One region of the Paraburkholderia sp. J8-2 genome, then DNA from elsewhere that is predicted to be linked to it. Evidence: predicted binding sites of a transcription regulator. Region 1 holds the regulator's gene; each other region holds the start of a gene.
What was found. The regulator LexA, encoded in region 1, represses DNA repair genes until DNA is damaged. The targets are predictions, from matches to a motif close to ACTGTATNNNNATACAGT.
Positions count from the first base shown of each region.

Region 2: a site for LexA is predicted at 2,788-2,805, ahead of imuA (translesion DNA synthesis-associated protein ImuA). Genes of this name have one in related genera too.
Region 3: a site for LexA is predicted at 3,112-3,129, ahead of U5A52_RS21765 (PA0069 family radical SAM protein). Genes of this name have one in related genera too.
Region 4: a site for LexA is predicted at 2,291-2,308, ahead of dinB (DNA polymerase IV). Genes of this name have one in related genera too.

Region 1 covers NZ_CAJMZA010000014.1:26,692-32,051, reverse strand. Annotated here, with positions in the region: gene nodI (nodulation factor ABC transporter ATP-binding protein NodI) at 1-749, opposite strand, end outside; gene U5A52_RS25980 (universal stress protein) at 1,083-1,553, shown strand; gene U5A52_RS25975 (DUF2939 domain-containing protein) at 1,635-2,315, opposite strand; gene U5A52_RS25970 (hypothetical protein) at 2,433-2,810, opposite strand; gene lexA (transcriptional repressor LexA) at 2,865-3,515, opposite strand; gene U5A52_RS25960 (sulfate ABC transporter substrate-binding protein) at 3,818-4,867, shown strand; gene cysT (sulfate ABC transporter permease subunit CysT) at 5,018-5,360, shown strand, end outside.
Region 2 covers NZ_CAJMZA010000009.1:110,757-116,116, forward strand. Annotated here, with positions in the region: gene U5A52_RS21015 (error-prone DNA polymerase) at 1-316, opposite strand, end outside; gene U5A52_RS21020 (DNA polymerase Y family protein) at 351-1,949, opposite strand; gene imuA (translesion DNA synthesis-associated protein ImuA) at 1,858-2,703, opposite strand; gene U5A52_RS21030 (NAD(P)/FAD-dependent oxidoreductase) at 3,004-4,626, opposite strand; tRNA gene U5A52_RS21035 (tRNA-Pro) at 4,790-4,866, opposite strand; gene sixA (phosphohistidine phosphatase SixA) at 5,049-5,360, shown strand, end outside.
Region 3 covers NZ_CAJMZA010000009.1:265,121-270,480, forward strand. Annotated here, with positions in the region: gene U5A52_RS21755 (PQQ-dependent sugar dehydrogenase) at 166-1,269, shown strand; gene U5A52_RS21760 (TM2 domain-containing protein) at 1,422-1,895, shown strand; gene U5A52_RS21765 (PA0069 family radical SAM protein) at 1,910-3,073, opposite strand; gene U5A52_RS21770 (Lrp/AsnC ligand binding domain-containing protein) at 3,176-3,664, opposite strand; gene U5A52_RS21775 (D-amino acid dehydrogenase) at 3,842-5,128, shown strand; gene U5A52_RS21780 (acyl-CoA dehydrogenase) at 5,216-5,360, opposite strand, start outside.
Region 4 covers NZ_CAJMZA010000001.1:121,886-127,245, forward strand. Annotated here, with positions in the region: gene U5A52_RS00525 (gamma-glutamylcyclotransferase family protein) at 1-95, opposite strand, end outside; gene U5A52_RS00530 (DUF429 domain-containing protein) at 220-870, opposite strand; gene U5A52_RS00535 (H-NS family nucleoid-associated regulatory protein) at 938-1,681, opposite strand; gene U5A52_RS00540 (hypothetical protein) at 1,873-2,091, shown strand; gene dinB (DNA polymerase IV) at 2,449-3,606, shown strand; gene U5A52_RS00550 (AraC family transcriptional regulator) at 3,742-4,761, shown strand; gene U5A52_RS00555 (MFS transporter) at 4,788-5,312, opposite strand.

The DNA of each region.
Region 1 (5,360 bases):
TCGGCTGCAAGCTCGTCGCGCAGCGAGACCGGGTCCGGGCCGTACACCTCGATCACATCGCAGCCGATCTCCGATTCGATCAGCGCCTTGGGCGCACCCTCGGCGATCTTGCGGCCTTCCTCGATCACGCAGACGCGATTGCAAAGTCGTTCGGCCTCCTCCATGAAATGCGTGGTGAGGAGAATCGTCTTGCCGCGCGCGAGCAGCGAGCGCAGCCGCTCCCAGATCAGATGCCGCGCCTGCGGGTCGAGGCCTGTCGTGGGCTCGTCCATCACGAGCACGTCGGGGTCGTTCACGAGCGCGCGCGCCAGTGTGAGACGGCGGCGCATGCCGCCCGAGAGCTCACCTACGCGCGCATCGGCTTTGCTTTCGAGGCGCGCGAATTCGAGCAGCGGCGCGACGAGGTCACGCGTTTCACGCGCGGACAAGCCGAAGTAACGGCCGAACACGAGCAGGTTCTCGCGCACGGTGAAGTCGGGGTCGAGATTGTCGAACTGCGGCACGACGCCCACGCGCTGGCGGGCGTGACGCGCGCGAGCGGGCACCGGCTCGCCACACAGGCTGATGCGACCCGCATCGGGCGAAACGATGCCGAGCAGCATGCGCAGCGTCGTGGTTTTCCCAGCGCCATTGGGGCCGAGCAGCCCGAAGCATTCACCGGGGAGGACGTTGAACGACAGGCCGTTGACGACCGTCCTGTCTCCGTAATGTTTGATGACCTGCTCGAATTCGATGGCGGGTGCGGACATGGACCAGTTGAACGTGAGTCGAACGGGTGTCGCGCGAGGCGCACGCAAGAGCGAACGCAAAAGCAAACGAACAATCGCGCGAAACAAGGCGGCCCATTTTAGTGCATTGCTGCGTGGCGGGTTGGGCGGCGCTTCCAGGCCGTTCGACGTGGCACGAGGCGAATGCATGTCGCGGCAAGCATCAGGCCATGCACAAGAGGTGTGCGTTGCCTAAGACGCATCTGGCGGTTTTCGATGCCCACCTGGCGTTTTCCAGCCCTTGCGTGTGGAATTGCGGCGCACCATCATGAGAATCGCACAGCCTGCAAATCACGCGGGCGGGGAGAAGCGATCATGGCGAGCTACAAAAAAATTCTGCTCTGTTACGACGGCTCGCGCGAAGGCCGCAAGGCACTGCGTTGCGGCGCCGACCTTGCGCTCGATCTGCAGGCGGAAACGCATCTGCTCTCGGTTGTCGACATGCGCTCGACGATCGCGCAGAGCGCGGGCCTGCTGACCGATGTGGCCTGCGGCCGCTTCGAGGAAACGGCGCGCGAAATCCTTCAGGAAGGCGTGGACTGGCTAACCGAGCGTGGTGTGCGCGCCCAGGGGCACTTCGCGTTCGGGCATCCGATCGACGAAATCGCAAATCTGGCCAACGAACTGAATGCCGACCTCGTGGTGGTGGGTCACCGCTGCCGCACGGGGCTTTCGCGCTGGTGGATGGGCGCGGGCAATACGCCGCTGCTCGACCGCGTGTCGTGCAGCATTCTCGTGGCGTGTTCGTCGGCGGCTGAGGAAAAACAGCAGCAAGCCGCCGCTTAGTTGATTGAGCGGGATCAAGCAGGACCAAGCGGGCCGGTTCGCACGGAACCGGCCTGTTTCCGTTTTCGCTCCCAATCTGTCTCAGTTCGAGACGCTTCCTTCGTCTAGCTCGACCGCTGCGAGCTTCCACGAGAAGAGCCCGTGACGCTGCAGGATGGCGGCATAGTGCTCGCCCGTATTGCCGCGCTCCCACGTGAGCGCGAATTCATTGAGGCCGCGATAGCCGGCCGTGGTGACCGGCCGAGCCTCGGGCGCGGGATTGCCCGACGCCGCTGGGGCCGGTGACGGCGCCGATTGTGCCGATTGCGCCGATTGCGCGGATTCTGCCGATTGCTCGCTGGACTCCGTCGGCGGCGGCGCGTGCGGCCGGTCGCCAGGCTTGCCTGTCGGCGGCATGCCGCTCAGCAGGGCGGCCACGCCTTCTGGCGTTGCGTAGGCATCCACGAGCGGACTGATCAGTGCCGCACCAATCACGGCGCCGAGGATCAGCAGCGGATTGCTGCTGTGTTGCCCTTCGATGCGCCGATGCAGCATCTCGCCAACCTGCTGTTTGAGGCTCAGGCGCAGCGCAGGGTAATCGACGTACTCGTTGAGCGTGGCGGCGTCGCGAGCGTCGGCGGCGGCTTTCATGTGTTTCACCGCGATATAGGGCGACGCATACGCGTAGCCAAGCGCGCCAACAATCATGGCGAGCGCAACGGTGATCGCTACGGGCTTCTTCCAGCCTTGGGTTTTACGAGGGGTTGAGGGAGATTCCGTCATCGGCATAGGACAAATCGTTCAAACAGGGTGTTGACCGCAAACTTGATTAAACGATCCCGACCGTAACCTCTTCTCACATTTGAGCCGCGTATTGGCGAATTCGCGCTCGATTCGACCTTACTTCGCCAGCGCTGCAGGCAGGTCGCTGTGCTGCTCCGCGATGCAGCGGTCGATCGCACGGCAGACCGCGTCAACCGTGCCGACGAGAATGAGCCGCGACTGACCTTGATAGACCCGCACCGGCGCGCGGCGCATGGGCTGCTCGGTGTTGAGCGTGCTGTTGAGCGACACGCGCGCAAACGCCGGCTGGGCCGAGGGCAGCGCCGGCAGGTCGGCCGTGCTGGCGGCCACCATCTCTGGCGAATCTTCGAAGAGCGAGCCGCTCAGTGCGGCGGCCGAGTCGCGCACCTCGCGCACCGCGCAAGAGGCGATTCCACGGAGGTGGCGAAGACGGCCGAATTGACGGAAGGGCAGCAAGCGGGCAAGGCGTTCCATGACTCTCTCCAGGTAGTGCGTAAACTCAGCGCACAACGCGCGCAGACGGATTGCTTAGAATTCGGTGGGGCGGATCAGGCCAACCGCGATGCCTTCCAGCGCGAATTCCGCGCTGCCAGCCTCGACAAAAATATTGTCGTAATCGGGGTTCTCGGCGATCAGTTCGAGCCCGTTCGAACGGCGCTTCAGCCGCTTCACGGTGACGTCGTCGCCAAGGCGCGCCACGATGATTTGCCCGTCTTTCGCTTCGGCCTTCTTCTGCACGGCGAGCAGGTCGCCGTCGAGAATGCCGGCGTCGCGCATGGAAAGGCCGCGCACTTTCAGCAGATAGTCAGGGCGGCTCGAGAACAGTGCCGGGTCGCACATGTAGTTCTGCGAGATGTGCTCCTGCGCGAGGATCGGGCTACCCGCTGCGACGCGGCCAACGAGCGGCAGTGAGAGCTGCATGATGCTCGGGTGCGGGAGCGTGAACTGGTGCGGCAGGTCGTCGGGCCCCGGCATGAGGCGGATGCCGCGCGAGGCGCCCGCAGCCAGTTCGATCACGCCCTTGCGCGCCAGCGCGCGCAGATGCTCCTCCGCGGAGTTGGCCGAGCTGAAGCCGAGTTCCGCCGCGATCTCGGCGCGCGTGGGCGGGAAGCCCGTGCGTTCGATCGCCCGGCGAACCAGATCGAAAACCTGCTGCTGTCGTGCGGTGAGTTTGGTCATGGCGCCACTGTATGTTTGAACAGGTAACTGTATTTTTATACAGTACTCGCCACTTTTCAAGTGTTACTTGAAGTTCGTCAACTGAGCGTTGCTATCAGGCCGTTTTCCCGCGTTTGTGCGGACGAAATCGCGCTCTAGCAGCGACTTCCTCTGTCCTTACCACTTTTGCGTATTAAAAAATGAGAAAACATCATTTTTAATAATGTAAGCGGATCGCTAGACTGGCCTCCATCGTTAGCTGCAATTCGCAGATGCGCACGGATGAGCGCGAACGAGCACACACGAAAACGGAGAACAGATAGATGGGCACGACACATACGGGGCGCGCAGGCTGGCTGAAATCACTGGCGGCAAAACTGGTTATCGGCGTTGCGCCGCTCGTCGCAGTTACGGCGATGGCGCCCGTGGCCGCTCACGCGGACACGTCGCTGCTCAACGTCTCCTACGATCCGACGCGCGAGCTGTATCAGGACATTAACGAGGCCTTCATCAAGCAGTGGAAGGCGAAGACGGGCGAAACGCTCACCATCAAGCAGTCGCACGGCGGCTCGGGTGCGCAGGCGCGCTCGGTGCTCGACGGCCTGCAGGCCGACGTTGTGACGCTGGCGCTCGCATGGGACATCGACGCGCTCGCCAACAAGGGCATCGTTGCGAAGGACTGGCAAAAGCGCTTGCCCGACAACGCCTCGCCGTACACGTCGACGATCGTGTTTCTCGTGCGCAAGGGCAACCCCAAGCACATCAAGGACTGGGACGATCTGACGAAGCCGGGCGTGTCGATCGTCACGCCGAATCCGAAGACCTCGGGCGGCGCGCGCTGGAACTATCTCGCGGCGTGGGCCTATGCGCTGCACCAGCCGGGCGGCAACGAGCAGAAGGCCAAGGACTTCGTCTCGAAGCTCTACAAGAATGCAGGCGTGCTCGACTCGGGCGCGCGAGGTGCGACGACGAGCTTCGTGCAGCGCGGTATCGGCGATGTGCTGATCGCATGGGAGAACGAAGCATTCCTTTCGCTCAAGGAATTCGGCCCGGACAAGTTCGAGATCGTGGTCCCTTCGGTGAGCATTCTGGCTGAGCCGCCGGTTGCGGTGGTGGACAAGGTCGTCGAAAAGAAGGGCACGCGCAAGGAGGCCGAGGCCTACCTGCAGTTCCTCTATAGCGAAGAGGGCCAGGAGATCGCCGCGAAGAACTTCTACCGTCCGCGTTCGGACAAGGTCCCGGCGGCGCTCACGGCGAAGTTTCCGAAGCTGAAGCTTTACACGGTTGACGACACGTTCGGCGGCTGGACCAACGCGCAGAAGACGCATTTCGCAGATGGCGGCGTGTTCGATTCGATCTACCAGCCGCAGTAAGTCACGCAACACCGCTGTACCGCAGTACCGCAGTACCGGTTGGCAGTCGATCGCGACGCGACCGCATAACAAAGAAGCGCGCCCACGGGCGCGCTTTTCGGCGCCGCCGGCGAACCCGGCAAGCGCGCAACCCATGTCTGGACGATGAGCATGACAACGTTTCGATTGCGCAAGCCCAGTGCGCTGCCGGGCTTCGGCGTGACGCTCGGCATCACGGTGGCTTACCTGAGCCTCGTGGTGCTCATTCCGCTTGCCGCCACCTTCCTCAAGACGGCGACGCTCGACTGGAGCCAGTTCGTGCGCGCCGTGTGGTCGCCGCGCGTGATCGCGTCGTACCGGCTCACGTTCACGGCCGCGCTCGGCGGGGCGCTCATCAACGCGGTGTTCGGGTTCCTGCTCGCGTGGGTGCTCGTGCGCTATCCGTTCCCGTTCAAACGCGTGATCGATGCGCTCGTCGATCTGCCGTTCGCGCTGCCGACGTCCGTCGCGGGCA
Region 2 (5,360 bases), on a different contig from region 1:
CGGAGTTGCCGCCGCGTTCGCGGGCCTCGCGCACGGCTTCGTCATGCGCTTTCTTGCGCGCCTCGTCGTATTCGTTGAGCGCACTCCAGGCGCGCACGACGCCCGCGAACGAGCATTCGTCGGTGATCGCGAGCGCACGGTAGCCGTGGCGGATCGCCTGCTCGACCAGCTCACCCGGGCGCGACGCGCCGTGCAGGAAAGTGAAGTTGGTGAGGCAGTGCAGCTCCGCGTAGTCAGGCAACTGCGCGGACAACTGTGCAGGCGATTGCGCTGGCAACTGTGAAGGCGACGGCGCGCCCGTCCCGCTGGTCGACATGATTCCTGAAACCCGAATGAGCGACGAACAAGCGCTAGCCGAACAGGCCTTGCAGATACCACTGGCCGCCAATGCGCTCGCGATACAGCCAGAACATGCGGCCCTGGTCGTCGGCGGCGACGTAGTAGTCGCGCCCGACGCCCTCGCCGTCCCACCAGCCGGACTCGATGCGCTCGGTGCGTGTGAGCGTCTTCAGCGGCCGTCGATAAACCGGGCGGTCACCGCGCGTCGCGAGCTTGAGCGGCTTTTCGAGCAGCCACGCCGGACGCGGCTGGGCCGGCAGCGGCACCTCGGGCAGGTCGAAGGCGCTTTGCACGGGCGCGCTCGCGTCCGCTTCCTGCTGCGGCTTGCCTGCCTTGCGCGGCTTGCGCGCACGCTTGGCGCCGCTCTCGCGGTAAGGCCGCGCCGACATCGCCAGCTCGGGCCGATGATCGTCCTCGACGAAAAGCTGCAGCACGTTCTGCTCGCCAAGCCGCGCGCCGATGCGCTCGAAGAGCTGCCCGAGCGATGCTTCGGCGGCCTCGGCCATCGGAAAGAGCGTGTCGGTGGGTGCCGCGTATTCGCTCACCTGCGAGGCGACGAGCGCAAGTCCAATGACGGGCGCGGCAAGCTCGGTCTGATTCAGGCGCTCGCGCAGCAGCCACAGCAGATGCTCGGCGTCGCGCGAAGGCGACGCCCACGCGATCGCGAGCGTCGAGGTGCGCGGCGCATGCCGCGAAGCCAGTTCGTGCTCCAGACGCAATTCGAAGCCGCTCAACGCCGCGTGCTGCGCGGCAAGCCAGCCGGCCAGCTGCATCACGAGCCGGCGCGCGGCAAAGAGCAGCGCCTCGGCGCTCTCCACGCGCGCCTGCAATTCGAGCGCCGCGTGAAACGACGGCGGCGCGGCGAACCAGACACGCGGATCAGGCGCTTCGCCGCGCGCCTGCGCGAGCCAGCCGAGCACGCCGTCGCCGAAACGCCGCACGATGCCCTCGCGCGGCAGCCGCCGCAGATCGCCGAGCGTCGCGCAGCCGATCTGCGTGAGCGCGTGGTCGTGCTGCGCGGCGAACGGCGCAAGCGTGACCGGCAGCGAATCGAGCACGCGCGCGAGCGTCGTTTCCTTGAGCACGTGCCAGCGGCGCGACGAACGCGTGACGCGCGCCTGGGCGAGCGTCCACGCGCCCCACGCCGTGGGCGCGCAGGCGATGCGCGCGGTGTGTCCGCAGCCCGCCACCGTCGCCGCAACCTTCCCGAGCAGCGCGCGCACGCCGCCGAAAAGACGCAAACCCGAGCCGACTTCGAGCAACAGTGTGTGCGACTGCGCGAACGACACCTTGGGCGTATAGGCGAGCAACGCGAGCGCGAGCGCCTCGAACGCACGGGTCTCGCGCGCCGGATCGGCTTCGAGCAGCACGAGCCCCGGCGCAAGCGCCAGCGCATGCGAGCGCGTGTTGCCGGGCTCGACGCCCAGGCGCAGCGCGTCGAGATCGGCGATCAGGATGCGCGTGTGGTCGGCGAGCGCGTAGCAGCGCGGCGCGCTGACGGCATCGGCATCGGCGCTTTCAGGCAGGCGCGCTGTTGACGGCGCCGGCGGCATCAGAGGTCTGACGGCCTCCAGCGGCAACAACGGCAAGGTGACGGCGATCCACAGCATGATTGACCCCGGGCCACGGCATGACGACGGAGGCTGCGTCCGGCTGGGGCAGCACCGCGTCCTGCAGCGGCAATGTAATGACGAGTGGCTGGGCGGGCGGCGGCCCGCGGCGCTTGAAGATATCGACGCAGAGCGCGGCAAGCTGCATCCATTGCCGCCGGTTCAGGTTCGCGTCGTCGGGCGGCGGCACCGGCGAGCAGGTCATGCGCAGCGGCGCCGGCGACGACTGGTTGCGCGCGGCGAGCGGCCGCACGAGAAACGCGAGCGCCTGCGAATCCTGGGCGGCGACCTGCAGACGGCGCACGGCGTCGGGGCGCGCTTTCGTCTGCCAGAGCAGCACGGCGCCCATGCCTTCCTGCTTGAGCGCCTGCTCGGCCACCCAGGCGGCCTCGTCTTCGGCCGCACGCACCCAGATCACGCGCTCGAGCGCGAGCCCCCACGCCTTGAGCGCGCAGGCGTACGGGCGCCATGGCGGCGCGACGAGCAGCACGTGCCGGCCCGCCTGTGCGGTAAGCGCGCGCAGCGCTGGAGCGACGAGCCGCATCTCGCCCACGCCGCCCTGCTCGACGAGCAGTTCGGTCAGGCTGCCTGCGGGCCAGCCGGCGCCGGGAAGCTGGGCGTCGAGCGTGGCGTGGCCGCTCGGCACCGAGCGCTCGCTGGCGTGCGCAAGCTGATCGCCCTGCCACACGCGGCTTTGCAGCCGGGGGGGCAAGTGCGCGGCGAGTTGCGCAGTGGTCTGCACGGCTGCTGCCATGGTTCGTAGCCTGGTTGATGGGAACGCTCCGCCCTGCCCAGCAGGAAATGGGGCATCGGCAAGCAGGAGGCCGGTTCGCCTCCACCTGTATATTTATACAGTATTTTATGGGATTGGAGGAAGGCGGGAAATGGGGGATTGATTACTCCCGGACGCTGGGGCTTACGTCCGGGGCAAACGCCGCTTAAGGCAGGCGAGTAGCGCGCACGCTGAAGGGCGCGCTGAAGGGGAACACTGAGGGACGAACTGGAAGACGAACTGCGGGACGCGCCGGCGCATCCCGCCCGTCGTTTTTCGCTATCAGGACGCGTGCGCCGACGTCAGACTGAGCGCCACGGCTTGCGCCACCTCGATGCCGTCGATGGCCGCCGAGTAGATGCCGCCGGCATACCCGGCGCCTTCGCCGGCCGGATACAGACCCTCGACGTTCACGCTCTGGTAATCGTCCTTGCGACGAATCCGCAGCGGCGACGACGTGCGCGTCTCGACGCCCGTGAGCACCGCATCGTGCATCGCGAAGCCTGCGAGCTTCTTGTCGATCTGCGGAAGGGCTTCACGGATGGCTTCGATCACGTAGTCGGGCAGCGCGGTGCTGAGATCGGTCGGATGCACGCCCGGCTTGTAGGACGGCACCACGGAGCCCAGCGACGTCGACGGCCGCCCGGCGATAAAGTCGCCCACGAGTTGCCCCGGCGCCTGGTAATTGCCGCCGCCGAGCTCGAACGCCCGCTCTTCCCACTTGCGCTGGAACGCGATGCCCGCAAGCGGGCCGCCAGGATAATCCTCCGGCGTGATGCCGACGACGATGCCCGCATTCGCGTTGCGCTCGGCCCGCGAATACTGGCTCATGCCGTTGGTGACCACGCGGCCGGGTTCGGAGGTCGCCGCGACCACCGTGCCGCCGGGGCACATGCAGAAGCTATAGACCGACCGGCCATTGTTCGCGTGATGCACCACCTTGTAGTCGGCCGCGCCAAGCTCCTTGTGGCCCGCAAACTTGCCGAAGCGGCTGCGATCGATCACCCCCTGCGGGTGCTCGATGCGAAAACCCAGCGAAAACGGCTTCGCTTCCATGAACACGCCGCGATCGTGCAGCATCTGGAACGTGTCGCGCGCGCTGTGGCCAACCGCCAGCACGACGTGGTCGCACGGCAGCGTCTCGCCGTTCGAGAGCTTGAGCGCGCGCACCTTGCCCTGCTCGATCTCGATGTCTTCGACGCGCGTTTCGAAGCGCACTTCGCCGCCCAGTTCGTGGATGGTGGCGCGCATCTTTTCCACCATGCTCACGAGCCGGAACGTGCCGATGTGCGGCCGGCTCAGATACAGGATGTCTTCCGGCGCACCGGCCTTGACGAACTCCTCGAGCACCTTGCGGCCGTAGTGGTTCGGATCCTTGATCTGGCTGTAGAGCTTGCCGTCGGAAAACGTCCCCGCCCCGCCTTCGCCGAACTGCACGTTGGATTCAGGGTTGAGCACGGACTTGCGCCACAGGCCGAAAGTGTCCTTGGTGCGCTCGCGCACGGCTTTGCCGCGTTCGAGGATGATGGGACGAAAGCCCATCTGCGCGAGGATCAGTCCTGCGAACAGCCCGCACGGCCCCATGCCGATCACCACCGGGCGGGGGCGCGTCGAGTGCTCCGGCGCCTTCGCGACAAAGCGGTAGGTCATGTCCGGCGTCGCCCCGCAATGCGGCTTGCCGGCGATCCGCTTGAGCACCTTCGCCTCGTCCTTGACTTCGATGTCGACGATATAGGTCAGCTTGATATCCGAGCGCTTGCGTGCATCGTGCGCACGGCGGAAGACGGTGTAGCGGACGAGCGCGTCTGCCGCTACGCCGAGTTCCGCGAGGCGTCCCCGAATCGCGGCTTCAAGATCGCTTTCGGCGTGGTCGAGGGGGAGTTTGACTTCGGATAAACGTAACATGGCTGCCAGGGTGCGATCGCCACGGGAAGTGTGGCCGATCCGTATTTTATAAGCTCGGCGGCTTTTCAAATGGAACGCGGCCGTACGACGAAACGCAAGCCAAGCGATGCGAGGAAAAAGAAAAGGGGCTACAGGCCAATGGCGTGTAACCCCTCGGTATTGCTGGTCGGAGCGATAGGATTCGAACCTACGACCCTCTGATCCCAAATCAGATGCGCTACCAGGCTGCGCTACGCTCCGACGAATCAGAGATTGTAGCGGTAGTGCCCCTGTGCCGTCAAATCCGCGTACGACACAGCGAAAAAAGCGAGACGAAATGCGATCCGCATCACGCGCTTGCCGCTTAGCAGCGGGGCGTGCACCATGTGAGCACACGCCGCACATGCACCCAATGAGCCAATGAGCTAACAAAAGGAGACGCCATGCACCTCATCCTCTGGCGCCACGCCGAAGCCGAAGATATCGCCGCCAGCGACCTCGCCCGCCAGCTCACCACGCGCGGGCGCAAGCAGGCGCAGAACGTCGCGCGGTGGCTGCGCGCGCGCCTGCCCGACGACGCCGTGATCCTCGCCAGCCCCGCCGCGCGCACCATCCAGACCGCCGAGGCGCTCACCGACCAATATCGCGTCGTGCGCGAACTCGCGCCCGATGCGAGCGTCGAGCAGGTACTCACCGCCGTGGGCTGGCCCAAGGGCCTCTCGTCCACGGTCGTGGTGGTCGGCCATCAGCCCACG
Region 3 (5,360 bases), on a different contig from region 1:
AGACGCGGCAGTCAAAGTGCCGCTCGTGGCCACGGCGGGCGGGCCCTGGAGCGAATTGTGGCGACTTTCAGACGACTCGTGCAATGGCTGCGTCGCACTTGCGGCGCCGGCGGGCGTGACAGCTCCCTTTTTCGGGCACCCCGAGCGTCGGCCGGACGCTTCGCACTGGCGTGGCTCGGCCTTGCCGCCGCCCTGCTCGCGGCGCCGCTCGCTCACGGGGCGCTTCCCATCGAGCGCATCAAGCTCCCGCCAGGCTTCCACATAGCGGCGCTGTCCGAGGACGTTCCCGGCGCGCGCGAAATGACGCTCTCGGGCAACGGCACCTTATATGTAGGGAGCATGAGCGGCGACGTGTACGCGCTCGAACTCAAGGACGGCAAAGCGGCGAAGCGCCATATCGTGGCATCCGGGCTGACGATGCCGGTGGGCGTGGCCTGGCGCAACGGCGCATTATACGTCTCGGCGGTGTCGTCGATCGTGCGGCTGGACGACATCGACCGTCATCTCGACGATCCGCCCAAGGCCGTAGTCGTCACGGATTCGCTGCCCACCGAGCGCCACCACGGCTGGAAGTTCATCGCCTTCGGCCCCGACGGCAAGCTATATGTGCCGCAAGGCGCGCCGTGCAACGTCTGCCTGCCGGCAAGCGACCCGCAGCGCGTGCATTTCGCGATGATCGGCCGCATGGACCCCGACGGCTCGCACTACGAGACCATTGCGCGCGGCGTGCGCAACACGGTCGGCTTCGCGTGGCATCCGCAGACGCACGAACTTTGGTTCACCGACAACGGCCGCGACATGCTCGGCGACGACATCCCCGACGACAAGCTCAACCGCCTCGCGCACACCGGCGAGGACTTCGGCTTTCCGTATTGCCATGGCGGCAACGTCGCCGACCCCGAGTTCGGCGCGGGCCATCCTTGCAGCGGCTTCACGCCCCCGGTCGCGAAACTCGGCGCGCACGTGGCGTCGCTCGGCATGCGCTTCTACACCGGCTCGATGTTCCCGGCCGATTACAAGAACAGCCTGTTCATCGCCGAGCACGGTTCGTGGAACCGAAGCAAGAAGGTCGGTTACCGCGTAGTGCGCGTGAGCGCCAACCCCGACGGCACGAACGCACGTCAGGACGTGTTCGCACAGGGCTGGCTCAACGCCGACGAGACCCAATGGGGCCGCCCCGCCGACGTGCTGCCGCTGCCCGACGGCTCGCTCCTGATCAGCGACGACTACGCGGGCGCGATCTATCGCGTGACGTACGCCAAACCGTGACGCGCGCGCCACGCTAAAGCGGATGGCATGGTGCCGGGCATAAGCGTGCGCTTGTGCTGCAAGCGAGGCGCGCGGCATACAATGCCCGGCGGCCCGTGTGCGATGACGTGATGCGCCCATGACGGCCAAACGTTCACGTTATGCCCGAGCCCATGCCCAACGAAAACAACCCCGCACGCTTTCGCTCCAAGACCCTCACCGCCGCCCTCGCGTTCCTGTTTGGCAGCCTCGGCGCACATCGCTTCTATCTGTATGGTCCGCGCGACGTGTGGGGCTGGGCGCATCTGTTCGGCACGCTAATCGGCATTCCGGGCGTGTTGCTGCTCGTCGCAACCGAACGCGCCTCGATTCCCGGCTGGGGCCTCGCCGTGATCGGCGCGGTTTCCGTCATTTCGGCGTTTCTGGCGGCAATCGTCTATGGGCTGCGCCCCGACGCCAAATGGGACGCGCAGTTCAACGCCGCGTTCGTGGAGCAAGGCCGCACAAGCCGCTCGGGCTGGACGGTCATCTTCGTCGTGATCTTTTCGTTGCTGATTGGCGCATTCCTGCTGATGACGGGACTCGCGCTCTCTTTCCAGACCTATTTCGAGTCGCAGGTCGAGGCCGCAAAGGCCATCTCGCAGTAACGCCGCGAGCCCGATCAGAACAAGTCGAGTTGCGGCTTCTCGCGCACGGTTTTCGACTGCACGAACGCCGACATATCGAGAATGCCGTGACGCCGCTCATTGAGCCCGAGGCGCCGCACGGCATTGTGAAAGCGCTGCTTGAGCAGGTCGGCCCAAAGCCCCGTGCCCTTCATGCGCTGCGAGAACGCCGACTCGTAGTCCTTGCCGCCGCGCATGTCGCGCACACGGCTCATCACGCGCTCGGCGCGCTGCGGGAAATGCGCCGCCAGCCAATCCTGGAAGAGCGGCGCGACCTCCCATGGCAAACGCAGCACGATATAGCTCGCGCTCGTTGCGCCGGCCTCGGCGCAGGCTTCGAGCACACGCTCCATGTCGGGCTCGGTCACGAACGGAATGACAGGCGCGATGCTCACGCCGACCGGCACACCGGCTTCGGCTAGCGTGCGAATGGTGCGCAGGCGACGCGCAGGGGTCGCCGCGCGCGGTTCGAGCGAGCGGGCGATATCGGCGTCGAGCGTGGTGATCGTGATCGCCGCCATGAACTGCTTGCGCGCGGCCATCGGCGCGAGCAGATCGAGATCGCGCTCGATCAGCGAGGACTTCGTGATGGCCGCGAACGGATGCTGACGCTCGGCCAGTACCTCGACCACGCGCCGCGTGATGCGCAAGTCGCGCTCCACCGGCTGCCAGGCGTCGGTGTTCACGCCGAGCGCAATGGGCTCGGGCTCGTACGAAGGCTTCGCGATCTCCCGCGCCAGCAGTTCTGCGGCATTCACCTTCGCGTAGATACGGCTTTCGAAATCGAGCCCCGGCGAGAGACCGAGATAGCTGTGCGTGGGCCGCGCGAAGCAATAGATGCAACCGTGCTCGCAACCGCGATATGGATTGAGCGAGACGTTGAACGGAATGTCCGGCGACTGGTTGCGCGTGAGGATGCTTTTCGCACGCTCTTCGAAGACTTCAGTGCGCAACTTCGGCTCACTGTTGTGGTCGGCCTGGTCCCCTTGGCCCTCCTCGCCTTCGCCCGCCTGCTGCCAACCATCGTCGAACGCTTCGCGCTGGTCCACTTCATAGCGCCCTTGCAGGTTCGTAACCGCACCGCGCCCTTTGCGTGCCGTGGGCGGCGCAACGGGATACCAGGTATCGGTATCGGGATCGGGGTGGCGGGAATCGGTCACGGCGAAAGTGAACAGGACATAAAAAAACGCGGCTCAATACTGTACAAATATACAGTACTGAGCCGCGTTGTCGAGTCCTAAAAACGGGGCGCTGACAGCCGCTCACTCCCCCACGGCGATGGTCAGCGTCTCCTTGATCTCTTCCATCACCACGTAGCTTTTCGACTGAACCGCGCCGGGCAGTTGCAAGAGGATGTCACCCAGCAGCTTGCGATAGTCGGCCATCTCGCCGATGCGCGCCTTGATCAGATAGTCGAAGTCGCCCGAGACGAGATGGCACTCCAGCACTTCGGGAATCTTCTGCACTTCGCGGCGGAACTGGTCGAACATATTGCCGCTCTTGTGGTCGAGCGTGATCTCCACGAACACGAGCAGCGCCGCGCCCAGCACCGCGGGATTCACGCGCGCGAAATAGCCCGTGATGACCCCGTCGCGCTCCATGCGCTTCACCCGCTCGATGCACGGCGTCACCGAAAGCCCGACCTGCTCCGCGAGGTCCTTCATGGCCATGCGGCCGTCTTCCTGGAGCAGTTTCAGGATGCGGTGATCGAGCCGGTCGAGCGCGCGGACCGGCTGGCGTTGCGTTCTCATGATTTCTTCCCGAAAATCTGAAAAATACGATAACAAAACCTAGGCATACAACAATAGCATAGCTACAAATACTGGCTACACGCGAATTTTCATGCCTTCCACCCTATCGGTGCCAAAACACCGCTTCCAGGGCCCCGGCAACACGGCGTAGCCCCAACGAATCTATACGGAGCAGCTATGCGAGTCGTCGTGTTGGGCAGTGGTGTGGTCGGTGTGGCCAGCGCCTGGTATCTCGCCCGCGCGGGCCACGAAGTGACGGTGATCGACCGCGAAGCCGGTCCCGCGCTCGAGACCAGTTTTGCGAACGCCGGCCAGATCTCGCCGGGCTACGCTGCGCCGTGGGCCGCGCCTGGCGTGCCGCTCAAGGCGATCAAGTGGATGTTCGAGAAGCACGCGCCGCTCGCTATTCGTCTGGACGGCACGAAATTCCAGCTGCAGTGGATGTGGCAGATGCTGCAGAACTGCACGGCCGAGCGTTACGCGCTCAACAAAGGTCGCATGGTGCGCCTCGCCGAATACAGCCGCGACTGCCTGCAGGCACTGCGCGCCGACACGGGCATTCAATATGAAGGCCGCACGGGCGGCACGCTCCAGGTGTTCCGCACACAGCAGCAGTTCGAAGGCGCGGCGAAGGACATTGCCGTGCTGAAGGACGCGAACGTTCCGTACGAACTGCTCACCGCCGACGAGTTGGGCCGCGCCGAACCCGCGCTCGCCGCGGTGTCGGGCAAGCTCACGGGCGGCCTGCGTCTGCCCGGCGACGAAACCGGCGACTGCCAGATGTTCACCACGCGCCTTGCCGCGATGGCCGAACAGCTGGGCGTGAAATTCCGCTACAACACGCCGATCGACAAGCTCTTCCTGCAAGGCGACCGTATCGCGGGCGTGCAATGCGGCAGGGAACTGGTGCGCGCGGATTCGTTCGTGGTCGCGCTCGGCTCCTTCTCGACGAAGATGCTCGCGGACATCGTGAAGATTCCGGTCTATCCGCTCAAGGGCTATTCGATTACGGCGCCGATCGTCAACGCCGACGCCGCGCCGGTCTCGACCGTGCTCGACGAAACCTACAAGATCGCGATCACGCGTTTTGACGATCGCATCCGCGTGGGCGGCATGGCCGAGATTGTCGGCTTCGACAAGTCGCTCAAGCAAGCCCGTCGCGAAACGCTCGAAATGTGCGTGAACGACCTGTTCCCGGGCGGCGGCGACACGACGAAGGCCACCTTCTGGACCGGCCTGCGCCCGATGACGCCGGACGGCACGCCGGTCGTCGGCCGCACCCCGATCTCGAACCTGTTCCTGAACACGGGCCACGGCACGCTCGGCTGGACCATGTCGTGCGGTTCGGGCCAACTGCTCGCCGACCTGATCTCGGGCAAGCAACCCGCGATCCGCGCCGACGATCTTTCGGTTCACCGCTATCTCGGCGACACGCAGGGCTCGCATCGCCCGGCTTATGCCTGAAGCAACGCTTTCAGCATGAACGAACACGGCGCCTCTGGGGCGCCGTGTTTCATTTCTCGACTCGCTCGCTACGATTGGCGCGCGGCGTCAGAACTGATCTTCCGCCAGCGCCAGCACGCCCTCGCTGCCGCTTGCGCTGACGATCGCCGCTTCGAGCGCCACAGCCTGGGGCAAGACGTGTTGCGCGAAGAACTGCGCCGTGGCGATCTTCGCGCCATGGAACTTCGGGTCG
Region 4 (5,360 bases), on a different contig from region 1:
GTGACCACCTTCGCTGACGGCAGCCTCGCAGCGAGGCGTCGTACCGACATATTGGAGCCGTAAGCGAAATAAGAAAATTCGTTGCTCGAGTTCATTGCTGTGATTGCCCTCGTGACAATTGCAGCTCAGCAAGAAGAACACGGTGCCCATGTAGCTCAAACCGACCCTTCTGCTTCCGAAATGAGTTCGCAGCACGGTGCAAAGATGTACACGCCAGACTCATTGGTGGCGCTTATTTAAGGCAAGCGCAACCGGGACATGAATATAACCGCCTTCCGTGTCGCCGTACGCGTACGTCTGCCCTTCGATCAGGTATCTCGCGCACAGTGCACACAGTGCGGCATCGAAGTCGTCGATAGACTTCAATCGTGAGGCGTCGATTTTCGCGCTTTCCAGTACTTTGGGTCGTTGCCAGCGCTTTTGCCTCGCGGACGTTCCCTCCTTGCCCCGGAGCGCACAGGTCACGGCATGGGGAAACGTTTCGAAGCTGACACGCCCGCCTTCGAATTTGCGAGATGTCAGCAGCGGCCAGGTGGAAGAGAAGACTTCGTAAATCTGCTCTCCGTTGAACATCCACCGGTAGAAGCGACTCGAGTTCTCATCTGCCCGCCTTCGAGTTGGCGTGGCAAAGGAAAAGATATGTTGACGCGCGAGTTCCCTTTCCGCACGCCGCCCTTCGCCTTCAACGCCCCACCGGCAAGGAGCGTCTATTCCAACGGCCTGAACGTCGTACTCAAGACACGCCTGCAGCATCTGCTGAGGCGTTTTCGCATCCGGAGGCCGGAACGCTCGACTGCCATCCAGAATGACTAGATGGCAGCCCTTTTTGTCTCCGCCCACATCGATGCCAGCGACCGTGCATGTGTTCAAGCGGTCCCCGCCACGCGTAACAAGCGTTGAACCGGGCTGTAAGCATGCTTGCAGCCCGGTGTGTCACTTAGGCTGCGGCGGCCGTGCCCGCACCTTCAGCAGCCGCCTGAGGCGCGGTAACTTCGACAGGCGCCGCCACGACGAGCTTCGGCGCTCGCACTTTTCGCGCGACGGGTGACTTCGCTGCTGCGCCGTTCCTCGCAGCAGCCTTGCGTGCCGGCGCTGCCTTCTTCGCAGATACCTTCCTGGTTGCCGTGCTCGTCTTTGCAGCAGCCTTCTTCGCTGTCGGCGCCTTGGCCGGCTTCGCAGCAGGCTCGGCCTTTTCAATCAGGAACTTCGACCGGTCCTTCGCGCCGGCGAGCCATGCCGGTGCGGTGCCACGACCAGACCACGTCGCGCCGGTTTTCGGGTCACGATATTTCGGCGGCTGCGGTCCACGCACGTAGTTACCCGCCTTAGGCGCTTTCACAGCGGCAGCCGATTTCGGTGCTGCATCGGCAACCAGGAACTTGCTTCGGTCCTTTGCCTTTGCAATCCACGCGGGAGCACGACCATGGCCAGTCCACGTCGCGCCAGTTTTGGGATCGAGATACTTCGCAGCGGACGAACCCTGCTTCGCCGTAACCGCTTTTCCCGGTTTGCGGCCGCGACGCTTGCCGACGAATGCCTCAATTTCGGCAAGCGTCACGGCATGCTTGTCCATCAAACCGCGAATCTTTTCGAGTACTGCCGTCGATTTCGTTGTCGCCAACGATTCTGCCTGAGCCTGCAACTTTGCGATTCGTGCCTGAATTGATTGGAGTGTGGCCATTCGTGGTTTTTCCTTTGATGAGATAGTTTTTCCCACTATGCCACATCGGACGACGAATACAACATTTGGTACCGAATTACTTTGCGTTCAGCAGTGAGAAACATTACTGTCTATTTCTGACCCGCTCGCAACGCCGCTTCCGAATCAGGCTGGTGAGTGAATTGGGTACGACACCGACGTTTGGACAAGATATGGAAAGAGAAATATACAAGGGATATGTTTTGTGGGGCCACGCTATCGCGCAACAATCGGAGATCCTCACGCCTGAACGCTATGCGGGGAGCGGCACCGTGACCCGGGACAACAAACTCATCAACGCTTCAGGCGTTCTGGATTTGTTTAATTCTGAGGATGCTGCGCAGGAGGCAGGACTCGCATGGGCACGTGCCTGGGTGGATACCAACGGATAGCGCCAATCGTTGCGCAACGATAAAAACACACGCCTGCCCGGCGTACTTCGCCCCTCCACTTCAATCCATCCTGTTCTTACGCGTTATTCAGGATCGGCGGCGTGCGCGAATTGATCATCGAAGCCCCTTTGCGCGACACAACCAGGATTTTTTCCCACTGAAAGAAGTTAGCGGTACAGCCGGAAGCATGCGGTAGAATACTGTGCAAACATACAGTACTATGGCGCAGTGAGTGCGCGGCTTGCCGAGCTTCCGACCGTGAACTTCGACTGGGAAAACAGATGAACAATCGTGCGGGCACTGCGTTCCGGCGCAAACACTCAAGGACCGCCCGGACAATTCCACAGTAGTTGCAACGTGACAAGCCACCGCACACGCCGCATTGCGCATCTCGACATGGACGCTTTTTATGCATCCGTCGAACTGCTGCGCTACCCCGAATTGCGCGGCAAACCCGTCGTAATCGGCGGCGGGCGCAATGCGGCACCAGAAGTCCTGCCCGACGGCACGCGCCGCTTTGCGCGACTGCGCGACTATGTGGGCCGCGGCGTGGTCACGACTTCGACCTACGAAGCGCGCGCCCTCGGCGTTTTCTCCGCGATGGGCATGATGAAGGCCGCCCTACTCGCGCCCGATGCCATCCTGCTGCCTACGGACTTTGATTCGTACCGGCGCTATTCGCGCCAGTTCAAAGACGTGGTGCGCACGTTCACGGACCAGATCGAAGACCGGGGAATCGACGAGATCTACATTGACCTCACGGGCATCGAGGGCGAATCGAGCGAACTTGGAAACCGGATCAAGACGGCCGTGCACGAAGCGACCCGCCTCACTTGCTCTATCGCCATCGCACCGAACAAGCTGCTCGCAAAAATCGGCTCGGAGCTCGATAAGCCGAATGGTCTCACCATACTCACGATGGACGACCTCGAGTCGCGCATCTGGCCGCTTCCGGCAAAGAAAGTGAATGGCATCGGCCCGCGTGCAAGTGAACGCCTGGCGAGCCTCGGGATCGGAACGGTCGGTGAGTTGGCCTCGGCTGACCTCGGACTATTGCAGGAGCACTTCGGGCGCACGTACGCCGCGTGGCTGGCCAGAATCGCCCGAGGCCTCGACGATCGCGCCGTCGTGGTTTCCTCCGAGCCAAAGTCCATGAGCCGGGAAACGACGTTCGAGCGTGACATGCATGTCGTGCGCGATCGTGCGGTCCTGACGCCGGCGTTGACACGCCTTTGCGAACGGGTTACCGAGGATCTTCAGCGCAAAGGGTACCGCGGCCGAACGGTAGGCCTGAAAATCAAGTTCGCCGACTTCAAGATCGTCACTCGCGACCTCTCGCTCACCGAACCGGTGGCAGATGTCGTGGCTATCCGGCGAGCTGTCGGCGAATGCCTGAAGCGCGTGTCGCTGGATCGGAGGATCCGCCTCATCGGTGTACGCATTGGCTCTCTCGAGCGCGCCACGGGTACTGCATCCGCCGTGCCGACGCAGGGCGAGTTGCCTTTCGATTGCTGACGCTCGATCGCCGGCGTTCGATCGCTCCGAGACAGGCCTTTTTCGAACAATTCACTACGGGCAGAATTTCGGTTAGATTCTCAAAGCGTCTATTCCAGAAGACTTTCAGGCACATTTCAGCAAAGACTTCTTCGCATGAGCTCGCGCGTACCCACGGTCGACGTCTTCCGTCCATTTGAACATGGCATTGCCCACAATCATTTCAGTGTGCAGGGCGAACCGCCAGAACGTCGCTTGCTCGCCTGGCGGGATCGAGTGGGCCATCTCATTGACGTGGTGCCCTCGCTATCCGCCCTGGAGAAGCCGTTTCAGGCCTCAATTGACCGCTATGCGGTGAATAACCTTGTATTTACGGATTGCCGGTCGGACCTGCTTGTGCTCGAACGCTCTCAGGCACGGATTTCGACAGACCGGGTACGCGACTTCGTCTTCCATGTGTTTCTGGAGGGTGGCGTTGAGAACGTGGTCACGCGCACCGCGCAGCGCGACAGCACTCCTGCGCCCGCCAGCATTCTTGCGCTCGATCTGAACCAGGCGATTCGAATGCAGCGCCAGGCATGCAGGGTGGTCACGTTTTTCGTGCCGGGCGAGTTGGTGCAAAAGGTGTTTCCTGATCCGGAAGCCATCCATGGCCGTGTGCTTCACGCGTCGATGCCACTTGTGCCACTGATTACCGAACACGTTGCGGCGCTCAGTGGGAGAATCGCAAGCCTGAGCGCCGCGGAGGCGGACGGCGCCATACGCGAGGCGGCGGAACTGCTTGTCGCAGCGTTTGGACGGCAAGCGGGCCTGAACGGCGACACTCGTGCGGCAGCCCGGGCGGCGATGTTCGCTCAGGTACGGCGCTATATTCAGGCGCACCTGACTGAAAGCGACCTCTCCCCTGAAAGTGTACTCAATGCGCTTGCACTTCCTCGCCCAACCCTCTATCGCCTGTTTCAGCACGAAGGCGGCCTTGGCGCTTACATCCGAAACCTGAGGCTACGTCGCGCAGCCGATGAACTGGTCCGGTATTCGCACGTCACGGTGATCGAGATTGCCTACGGACTCGGCTTCAAAAGCGCCTCCGATTTCACACGCGCCTTCCGGCGCGCGTACGACATGGCGCCGCAGGATTTTCGGGCGCTCGCTAGCAGGCGGCTGCAGTCGCGCTGACAGGCGTCGATGCCTGTGCGCCAGGTTCATCGTCCGACGCGCCGCTCCTTGAAAAACGTCAGCACGCAAAAGCTCACGCAACACGCGGGCGCAACATACCATGCCGCAGACAGGGATTGCCGCTCCATTTGACCAAACCGGTCACAATGAATTGAGCGGTGCTGCCTAATAGAGCAACACTCAACGCATACCAGCAGTAAAGCAGACAACGCGGAAGCCATGAATCCAATGATGGCGGGCATGTGCATCCCACGTGCCGCATAGCTCGGCATGAGGTAGACAATCGCGTACACCGGTATGGTTTGCCCCATGATCATCAGCGTCGCCAGCAGGATCGTCCTCCCATGTTCGCGACACAGTTGGGCAAGCGGTGTGCCGGCATGTCTGGCGCTGTTGGTGAAAATCGGTTCGTCGCGAAGCCGCAGGCGAACATAGAGGTCAACTGGTGCAATCAGAAGACCGATCAGGAACGGGATGCGCCAGCCCCACGAAGCGAGCGCTGCCGGCGACACCGTGCTGGTGATTAGCAGCCCCAGGGATGCGCCCAGCAACGCCAGATATCACGCGCGAGCCCATGCAGAATTCATCGACCGCGAAAC